Regions from separate parts of the Streptomyces sp. NPDC031132 genome, predicted to be linked through region 2. Evidence: riboswitches for the same ligand, from Rfam matches in the RefSeq annotation. Region 2 holds a riboswitch; each other region holds the start of a gene.
What was found. Region 2 has a riboswitch for cyclic di-AMP ahead of ACZ49B_RS35530 (transglycosylase family protein). Riboswitches for the same ligand answer to the same signal wherever they lie in the genome.
Positions count from the first base shown of each region.

Region 1: it holds a riboswitch for cyclic di-AMP, as region 2 does, so the genes downstream of both, ACZ49B_RS11870 (M23 family metallopeptidase) here and ACZ49B_RS35530 (transglycosylase family protein) in region 2, are expected to answer to the same signal.
Region 3: it holds a riboswitch for cyclic di-AMP, as region 2 does, so the genes downstream of both, ACZ49B_RS08655 (M23 family metallopeptidase) here and ACZ49B_RS35530 (transglycosylase family protein) in region 2, are expected to answer to the same signal.

Region 1 is NZ_JBVIGX010000006.1:211,883-215,143, forward strand. It holds gene ACZ49B_RS11865 (GntR family transcriptional regulator) at 1-338, opposite strand, end outside; gene ACZ49B_RS11870 (M23 family metallopeptidase) at 538-1,332, opposite strand; cyclic di-AMP (ydaO/yuaA leader) riboswitch at 1,346-1,504, opposite strand; gene ACZ49B_RS11875 (M16 family metallopeptidase) at 1,689-3,056, opposite strand; gene ACZ49B_RS11880 (M16 family metallopeptidase) at 3,077-3,261, opposite strand, start outside.
Region 2 is NZ_JBVIGX010000046.1:10,098-13,358, reverse strand. It holds gene eno (phosphopyruvate hydratase) at 1-132, opposite strand, end outside; gene ACZ49B_RS35530 (transglycosylase family protein) at 463-1,161, opposite strand; cyclic di-AMP (ydaO/yuaA leader) riboswitch at 1,164-1,335, opposite strand; gene ACZ49B_RS35525 (LysM peptidoglycan-binding domain-containing protein) at 1,618-2,667, opposite strand; gene ACZ49B_RS35520 (cytochrome P450 family protein) at 2,770-3,261, opposite strand, start outside.
Region 3 is NZ_JBVIGX010000004.1:224,307-227,567, reverse strand. It holds gene ACZ49B_RS08665 (aspartate aminotransferase family protein) at 1-465, shown strand, start outside; gene ACZ49B_RS08660 (tyrosine-protein phosphatase) at 494-1,312, opposite strand; cyclic di-AMP (ydaO/yuaA leader) riboswitch at 1,624-1,800, shown strand; gene ACZ49B_RS08655 (M23 family metallopeptidase) at 1,803-2,822, shown strand; gene ACZ49B_RS08650 (SGNH/GDSL hydrolase family protein) at 2,991-3,261, shown strand, end outside.

The DNA of each region.
Region 1 (3,261 bases), on a different contig from region 2:
TCCTGACCCAGTCTGACCAGCCCGCGCAGCACCTTGAGGTGGGCCTCGGTGCGTCGACGGGCGGCCCGGGCGGCCGCCAGCGGCTCGAGCAGCATCCGCAGTTCCAGGAGGTCGGCCGCCTCCTGCTCGGTGGGCTCGGCGACGCAGGCGCCCGCATGCCGCCGGGTGGTGACGAAGCCCTCGGACTCCAGGGTCCGCAGCGCCTCGCGGACCGGGACGCGGGAGACCCCGTAGCGCCGCGCCAGCAGCTCCTCGGTCAGCCTGCCGCCCGGCTCGAAGACACCGGAGACGATGTCGTCGCGGATTGCCGTGCATACCGCGTGCGCAGGAATACGCAAGTCCGGACCTCCGCCTATTTCCGACTGCCGACGCCATTGCCGCGACCGCTGGGATCGTAAGGCGACTCTATTGCAACAAGCGATGTTTTCCGAGCGCGGACGGAAATCGCGAATATTTACAGCCACCATGCGGCCACATGCGGCCACAACGCGAAGGCCCCGGCTCGGGGAGCCGGGGCCTTCGGTGAAGTGCTGCGGGTCAGACGTCGACGCCGTGGTTGCGCAGGTACGCGACCGGGTCGATGTCCGAGCCGTACTGGGCGCCGGTACGGGCCTCGAAGTGCAGGTGCGGGCCGCTGGAGTTGCCGGTGGAGCCCGACAGGCCGATCTGCTGGCCCGGGGTGACCTGCTCGCCGACGGAGACGCTCAGCGAGGACATGTGGCCGTACTGGGTGTAGGTGCCGTCGTTGTGCTTGATGACGACGTTGTTGCCGTACGCGCCGCCCCAGCCGGCCTCGACGACGGTGCCGGCGCCGACCGCGTGCACCGAGGTGCCGGAGGCCGCGTGGAAGTCGATGCCGGTGTGGCTGCCGGAGGACCACATGCCGCCGCCCGCGTGCCACTGGGTGCTGACGTAGGAGCCGTCGACGGGGGCGACGAAGGTGTTGAGGCGCTTGCGCTCCGCCTCGCGGGCGGCGCGCTCGGCGGCCTCGCGCTCGGCCTTCGCCTTCTCCTCGGCCTTCTGCTTGGCCTCGGCGGCGCGCGCCTTCGCGTCGGCCTCCGCCTTCGCCTTGGCGGCCGCGGCCTCTGCCGCGTGCTCCTGGGCCTCGGCCTGGGCCTCGATCTGGACCGGGAGGTCCTCGGCCGTCACGACGGCGTTCAGGCCGGTGTCCTCCATGGAGGGGGCCTTGTCCGACGCGGCGAACGCCGGGCCTGCGAGGGAGCCGACGACACCGGTGGTGGCGAGGGCGGCTATGCCGGCGTAACCGGCGGTCTTGCGGCTCAGACGACTGGAACCACGGTGCTTACCGGCGGCACGACTGCCAAACGCCATGAAGGGGTTGATCCTTTCCTTCCTTCTCGCCTACCGGGTTAGCTGACGGGTTCGGAGCAGGAAGGTCTCCTACGGGCCCCCTCTGGCGAGGCGGTCCGATTCACCCCAGGGACACATGTGGGTCCCCGGCTCCCCAGGCTCGCGCCTGACGGGGACTCGGCGATCGCTGCCCGGTGCCGCGGATGCGGCGCGTACAACTGACGGACAGCACGGCCGACGCTAGGCGGATCATCAGTCAATCGCCAAACAGACACGCCTTTTTGTTGCGTACGCCACACCGCATACAAGCAACCTCTCCACTAAACAGACAAAAGGGGCTCCGGTGGACAAGCCACCGGAGCCCCTTGGGATGTCCGTCAGTTGGTGACGACGGTGACCTCGCCGATCCCGAGCGCCCGCACCGGCGCCTCGATCTGCGACGCGTCGCCCACCAGGACGGTGACCAGGCGGTCCACCGGGAAGGCGGCCAGGACGGCCGAAGTCGCCTCCACCGTGCCCGTTTGGGCCAGCTGTGCGTACAACCGGGCCTGGTAGTCGTCCGGGAGCTCCTGCTCGACCTGGTCGGCGAGCGTGCCGGCCACGGCCGCGGCCGTCTCGAACTTCAGCGGGGCCACCCCCACCAAGTTCTGTACCGCCACGTCCCGTTCGGCGTCGGTCAGCCCGCCGTCCGCGAGGGTGCGGAGCACCTTCCAGAGGTCGTCGAGCGCCGGGCCGGTGTTGGGGGTGTCCACGGAGCCGCTGATGGCGAGCATCGAGGCGCCCTTGCCGTCGGCGGTGGAGCGCAGCACTTGGCCGAAGGCGCGCACGCCGTACGTGTAGCCCTTCTCCTCGCGCAGCACCTTGTCCAGGCGCGAGGTGAGGGTGCCGCCCAGGCAGTACGTGCCGAGCACCTGCGCCGCCCAGACCCGTTCGTGCCGGTCCGGCCCGATCCGGCCGATCAGGAGCTGCGTCTGCACCGCCCCGGGCCGGTCCACGATGACCACGCGGCCGGCGTCGTCGGCGGTCACCGGCGGCACCGGCAGCGCCTCGGCGAAGTTGCCGGTCCAGGTGCCCAGGGTGTCCGCCAGTACGGCGTCCAGGTCGATGCCGGTCAGGTCGCCGACGACCACCGCGGTGGCGGTGGCGGGGCGTACGTGGGCCTCGAAGAAGGCGCGTACGGCCGCCGAGTCGATCCGGGCGACCGTCTCCTCGGTGCCCTGGCGCGGGCGGGACATCCGCAGCGTGGCCGGGAAGAGCTGCTTGGAGAGCTCCTTGGCGGCGCGGCGCTGCGGGTTGGCCAGCTCGTGCGGGATCTCGTCGAGCCGGTTGCGCACCAGGCGGTCGACCTCGCTGTCGGCGAAGGCGGGCGCGCGCAGCGCCTCGGCCAGAAGGCCCATCGCCTTGGCCAGCCGGGAGGCCGGGACCTCCAGGGAGACCCGCACTCCCGGGTGGTCGGCGTGCGCGTCGAGCGTGGCGCCGCAGCGCTCCAGCTCGGCCGCGAACTCCTCGGCGGAGTGCTTGTCGGTGCCCTCGGACAGCGCGCGGGCCATGATGGTCGCCACGCCGTCCAGGCCCTGGGGCTCGGCGTCCAGCGGGGCGGCGAGGTTGACCTCGACGGCGACGACCTGCTGGCCCGGCCGGTGGCAGCGCAGCACGGTCAGGCCGTTGGGCAGCGAGCCCCGCTCGGGGGCCGGGAAGGCCCACGGCCGGGCCTCGCCGGCCTGCGGCTGCGGGTGGAAGGTCATCGTGACGGCTGCGGTGTCGCTCACTGCTCCGCCCCTTCGTTCTCGTCGTTCTCGTCGGCCCCGTCGGCCTCTGCCGGGAGCGGCTCGTACACCAGCACCGCGCGGTTGTCGGGGCGCAGTCGGGCCGCGGCCACGGCCTGCACCTCCTCGGCGGTGATGTCGAGGACCCGCTGGACGGCGCTGAGGGCCAGCTGCGGGTCGCCGA
Region 2 (3,261 bases):
GGAGGCGCCGGACGGAACTGCAGCACGGCCGGTGCTGCCATCGTCGAGGCCCACCTCGACCTCGACCGTGGGGTTGCCTCGGGAGTCCAGGATTTCCCGGGCTACGACGACGTCGATGGACGGCACGAGCATCTCCTTCTGGGATGTGACGCTGGGTGTGCGGTGGCATGTCGGGCCGTGGGATGGCCCCGCCGACTAGAGCCTAACCGCCTGCGGGCACCAGGCCGGCCGACCGCCCGCCTCCTGGGACGAAAAAGGGCCCGAATAACCGTCTTCCGGTACATACGGCCCCTGACCGCCGCCGTCCCGGCCGGGTCCGGGCCCGGTCCGGGAGGGGAACAGGAGGGGAACAGGAGGGGGCCGGGCCGGACAAACGCCGCCGCCCGGCGCGTGGGGGGAAGACGCGCCGGGCGGTGGGGATGCTGCGTGTTGTGCTCGCTGCCGCAGTTGTTACGGCAGGGTTCAGCTGAGCTTCAGCTTCTGACCCGGGAAGATCAGGTCGGCGTCCGAGACGATGTCCTTGTTGAGCTCGAAGAGCTTCTCCCAGCCGCCCTTGACGCCGTTGGCCTCGGCGATGGTGCCGAGCGTGTCGCCGGACTTGACCTCGTACGAGCCGTTGCCGGTCTTCGGGGCCGGGGCCGGGGCCTCGGAGCGCTCGGAGCGGGTCGTCGGAGCCTCGGAGCGCTTCGTCTCCTTCTTCGGCGCGGTCGCCTTCGGCTGGGTCTTCTTGGTCTCGGTCTTCTGCTCCGTCTTCTTCGCGGTGTCGGTCGTACCACCGCCGGCGTAAGAGGAGTTGGAGAGGCCGACGCCGCAGGACGGCCACGCGCCCTTGCCCTGGCCCTTGAGGACCTTCTCGGCGATGGCTATCTGCTGCGACTTGGAAGCCTGGTTGGCCTGCGAGGCGTACGCCTTGCCGCCGTAAGCGGCCCAGGTGGAGGACGAGAACTGCAGGCCGCCGTAGTAGCCGTTGCCCGTGTTGATGGACCAGTTGCCGCCGGACTCGCACTGCGCGACGCGGTCCCACTCGGACCCGGTGGCGGCGGAGGCCGAGCCGGCCGCCATCAGCGGGGCGGCGACGGCGACACCGGTGACGCCGGCGAGCGTGACGATGCGGGCGGCCTTGGAGGCGCGGCGGTGCTTGCCCTTGCCGGAAAGCAGCATGGAGTTCTCCTCACCGACGCCTACGAGGTGAGCTGTCGGGTTCGGGCTGATGAGTGCCCGGCCGTGCGACGTGGCGCGCGACTTAACCCCTAGCCGTTTCCGTGACCGTCTCTCAACGGCCGGTCCCGGCGCCTACCTTGGTTCCCCCGCTCCTGCCTTCGGCGCTTGACGCGACGACTGTTCCCTCCGGCCGCCGGCAGGATTCGGCGATGCGGTCGAAGGAGCCCGCGGTGGCGGGCGACTCAGAAGGTAGGCAGGTCTCTCCCCGATGTTCAACGAGGAACACCGGGGAGAAACGCCCCCTACTTGCGCTCCCTTTAGGGGCGTTTGCGCAGGTGAGGCCGCGGTTTGCGGAAGGCTCCAGGCGGGACACGCCAGTTGACCGGAAGAGACACATGTCTCACTTGCAGATTACGGACATTCAGCTCTTACCGGGTGTCCGAAGTGCCGCTATTCCTAGCTTAGATCCAGGTTCTGGCCGGGCTTGATCAGATCTGCGTCCTCGCCGATGACCTGCTCATTGGCCTGGTAGAGCGCGTTCCAGCCGCCCTTGACCCCCTTGGCAGACGCGATGGTGGCCAGACTGTCGCCCGCCTGGACGGTGTACGAGGGGGCCGACGCCCCCTCAGATGCGGCGGGCAGCTCGAGGGCGGGAGTACCACGGTGCTTGCCGGTGGCGGAGGTGTTCGGGACGACACTCGGGTCGGTGGAGGCGCCCGGGGTGCTCGGGGTACCCGGGGCCGTGGGGGCGCCGGGGTCGGCCGGGATGACCGGAGCGGTCGGGTCCGTCGGGTTCCCGGGCGTGGTCGGGCTTCCCGGGGTCGTCGGCGCGGTCGGCGTCGTCGGGGCCGTGGGCGTGCCCGGGGTGATGGTCGGGTCGCCCGGGAGCACCGGGACGGTCGGCGACGTGGACGGCACGTCCGGGTCGGGCATGACGGGCAGTCCGCTGCTCGGCGCGAGCGGCGCCGGCGGGAGCGTGAAGACCGGGGTCGGAGCCGGGGTCGGGGCGCCGAAGTCGTGCGCCTTCGCGCCGGTACCGCCGGCCGGGACCGAGTCGTCGGGGCGCGAGGGGCTGGCGGCGACCGGGCCGAGCGTGCCGGGCAGGCCCGGGTCCACGGACGCGGCGGGTGCCTGCTGGGTCAACCCGGCCGACTCCGAGCACTGCCCCCACGCCTGGGGGCCCTGGGTGCCCAGGACCCGCTCGGCGACGGCGATCTGCTGCGAACGGCTGGCGAGGTCGGGGCGCTCGGCGAAGTCGAGGCCGCCCGAGGAGTTCCACTGCTCCTGCGTGAACGAGAGTCCGCCGTAGGACCCGCTGCCGGAGTTGGCGCTCCAGGAGCCGCCGCTCTCGCACTCGGCGACCTTGTCCCACGTGGAGGCGTCCGCCGCGCTCGCGCCGGTGGCGGCGAACAGCGGCAGGGCCAAGGCGGAACCGGTGACTCCGGCGGTGACGACTATCGCGGGTACCTGGCGGGGGCGTCTGTGGCGGCCGTTCCCGGAACGCATGAGCTGCACCTTTCGCATAACGGCTGGGTAACGGCAGAACCTAGCCGTCTTAGCACGTTAGTCACAACTCTTGACCGGGGCTGACTTACGGTCAGGGGGCCTTCAGATGTTTCGAGCTGTAAACCTGACGGGAAGAGTGCGCAGGCCACGCATGATCAGACCCCCGCGCCAGCGAAGCTCGTTGGACGGAACAGCGAGTTCCAGATCCGGCAGACGCGTCAGCAAAGTCGCAAGCGCCGTCTGCCCTTCAAGTCGTGCGAGCGGAGCGCCCAGACAGTAGTGGATGCCGTGCCCGTACCCGAGGTGCTGGTTGTCGGTACGGGAGAGGTCGAGGGTGTCGGGATCGGCGAACCGCTCGGGGTCCCGGTCGGCCGCGGCGAGGACGACGAGCACCGGATCGCCGGCCGCGACGTCCTGGCCGCCGAGGGTCAGCGGCTCGGTGGCGAACCGCCAGGTGGCCAGCTCCACGGGGCCGTCGTAGCGGAGCAGCTCCTCGATGCCGGTCTCCAGCAGGCCGCTCTCCCCGGCGGCGAGGGAGTTCTGGAGGCGGGTGCGCTGGTCGGGGTTCATGAACAGGGCGTGCACCCCGTTCCC
Region 3 (3,261 bases), on a different contig from region 2:
GCGATGGCGGCCGGGCTCGCGGTGCTCTCCGTCATGGAGGACGAGTCGGTGGTCGCGCACGCCCGCGCGATGGGCGACCTGCTGCGCGGCCGGCTCGCCGCGCTCGTGGACGAGTACGAGCTGCTCCACGAGGTACGGGGGCGCGGCCTGATGATCGGCATCGAGTTCGGGCGGCCGTCCTCGCTGGGGCTGCGCAGCCGGTGGACCATGCTCCAGGCGGCCCGCAAGGGGCTCTTCGCCCAGATGGTCGTGGTGCCGCTCCTGCAGAAGCACCGGATCCTGACGCAGGTCTCCGGCGACCATCTGGAGGTCATCAAGCTCATCCCGCCGCTGGTCGTGGACGAGGGGGACGTCGACCGGTTCGTCGGCGCCTTCCGCGCGGTCATGGACGAGGCGCACGGCGGGGGCGCTCTGATGTGGGACTTCGGCAGGACGCTGGTGAAGCAGGCCGTCGCCGGCGGCTGACGGCCTGCTCCACGGCAGGTCCGGGCGGTCAGTCGAGCAGCTGCTCCCGCAGCCGGCCGAGGGTCTCGGGCGTGAGTCCGAGACCCTCGGCGAGGTACCGGTCGACCCCGCCCCAGTGCTCGTCGATGGTGTCGAAGGCGGCCGTCAGGTACTCGGCGCGGGCGTCGAAGAGCGGCGCGAGCAGCTCCATCACCTCGGGGGAGCGGGCCTCGGGCCCCCCGCTGGTCCGGCGCACCCGGTAGCGGCGGTGCGGGGCGTTGGACTCCAGGTAGTCCGCCACGATCGCCTCGCGCCCGACGCCCAGCGCGAGCAGGGTGACGGCGATCGACAGGCCGGCCCGGTCCTTGCCGGCCGCGCAGTGCATGAGTGCCGGAACGCTGTCCTCGGCGAGGGCGCGAACGACCCGGCCGTGCTCGGCGGTGCGGTGCTTGATCATCGAGCGGTACGAGTCGGTCATCCGGGCGGCGCCCTTCCCCTCGCCCAGGATTCCGCGGAGCTGCTCGAGGTCGCCGTCGCGGACCATCTTCCAGAATTCCTTGCCGTCGGCCGGATCCGACAGCGGGATGTTGACGTTCAGCACGCCGGGAAGCTCGACGTCGAGTCCCTCCAGGGCGTGGTCCGCGTTGTTGCGGAAGTCGAAAATCGTGTGGAGGCCGAGCGATGCGAGGAATTCTGCATCGGTTTCGGTGGCATGTGCCAGATGTCCGCTACGGAACAGTTTTCCCGGCTTGACCCTCCGCCCGTCGGTGGTCGGCAGTCCGCCCACGTCACGGAAGTTGCGCACTCCGGCCAGCTCCGGCTCCGGTAGGGGCTCCGTCCGCGGGTGCTGGGGTATCTGCTGGGTCACGGGAACTCCTCCGCGTCGTCGTGGGATGTCCGAATTACGCTACTTGGGACCAACTTGCCATCACCGGAGGCGAGATCGGGCGCAGCCCCGTGAGCCAGATCATACGGTGACCGTGAGTGCCTGATCGTCAAAGTCGAATGGCCCGGCCGGAGCGGTTGTTGGCGGCGGGGAATGGACGCAGGGTGACCGGAATTCCCTCGAACTCCCCGGATTGTGAATCCGTCGGGAAATTCGTGGCTTGTTCGGTGCGGCTCAACTCGATTACCTTCGCGATCGATCCGGATGGACCGCCGAATCCTGCCGCCGTCCGGAAACCGCACCCGACTATTCACGCGCGCGGCAGGAGCGGGGGAACCAGGTAAGCCGCTGTTCCCGATCTTCGTATCGGCGCAGCTCGGGGTGAAGCCGTACATGTTCCGCTCATGTGCCGCCGGACATCTCCAGTCCGAACCCGACAGCTCACCTCGCAGGCGACGGAGAGGAATTCGCCATGCCTGCAAAGGGTAAGCACCGCCGTCCCAAGTCCCGTTCCGTGGTGCGCGGCTTCGCCGTCGCAGGCTCCGGTGGCGCGGCCCTCGCGCTGCCGCTGCTGGGTGCCGCCGGCGCCCATGCGGCCGGTGCCCCGGCCGCCGCACCCGCCGCGGCTCCCGTGCAGGCCCCGCAGGTTCCGGCGGCGCTGCAGGCCGCGCCCGCCGCTGTCGCGCAGGGCTCGCCGGCCACTTCGGCCGTCTACACGGTCGTGCCGGGCGACTACCTCTCCAAGATCGCCCAGGAGCGCCACCTCTCGGGCGGCTGGCAGCAGCTGTACGCCGACAACCGCGAGGCCGTCGGCACCAACCCGTCGCTGATCCACCCCGGGCTGAAGCTGACCCTCGGTGCGCGGGGCGAGGCGGCCCCGGCCGCGCCGGCTCCGGCCGAGGAGTCCGCTCCGGCCCCGGCGAAGAAGTCCTCGGCCCACCACCCCGCCTCGGACCCGGCCCCGTCCTCGGACCGCAAGGACTCCGCAGAGGCCGCGCCGGCCCCCGCCGCCCCCGCGGCCGCTGCCGCCGCCGCGCCCGCCAAGAAGAGCACCGCCGCCAAGTCCGCCGCCGGTACGGTCACCGCCGCCGGCTTCGTCGCCCCCGTCGGCGGCGGGATATCGACCCAGTACAAGACCCCCGGCGCCATGTGGTCCAGCGGCTACCACACCGGTGTCGACTTCATCGCGAGCTCCGGCACCACCGTCCGCGCCGTGGGTGCGGGCACCGTGGTCTCCGCCGGCTGGGCCGGCGCGTACGGCAACGAGGTCGTCATCCGGCACGCGGACGGCAAGTACTCCCAGTACGGCCACCTGTCCCAGCTCTCCGTCTCGGCCGGCCAGAGCGTCACCGGCGGCCAGACCATCGGCCTCTCCGGCTCCACCGGCAACTCGACCGGCCCGCACCTGCACTTCGAGATCCGCACCGGGCCGTCCTACGGCTCGGACATCGACCCGCTGGCCTACCTCCGCACCAAGGGCGTGAGCATCTGACGGCTCCCGCCGTCGGAGAGAGGCAACCGGACCCGTGAGGCCGGGACCCGAGGGGGGTCCCGGCCTCACGCGCTGTCGTTCCGTACCGACCAGGTGGTAGAGATCACGGTCCGTCAACCCCTGCCTACGGTGGCGTAGGTCACGTGCCGCGGTGAAAGATGTGTTCTCGTGGCAGCGACGAAGACGACACTCAAAACCATCGGCTCGTACGCGGCGATCGGGGACAGCTTCACCGAGGGGGTGGGGGACCCGGGGCCCGGCGAGACCTTTCTCGGCTGGGCGGACCGGCTGGCCGTACTCCTGGCCGATCAGCGCGAGGAACACGAATTCCGGTACGCGAACCTGGCCGTGCGGGGGCGCCTCCTCGACCAGATCGTGGCCGAACAGGTCCCCCGGGCCAAGGAGCTCGCACCGGACCTGGTGAGCTTCTGCGCCGGCG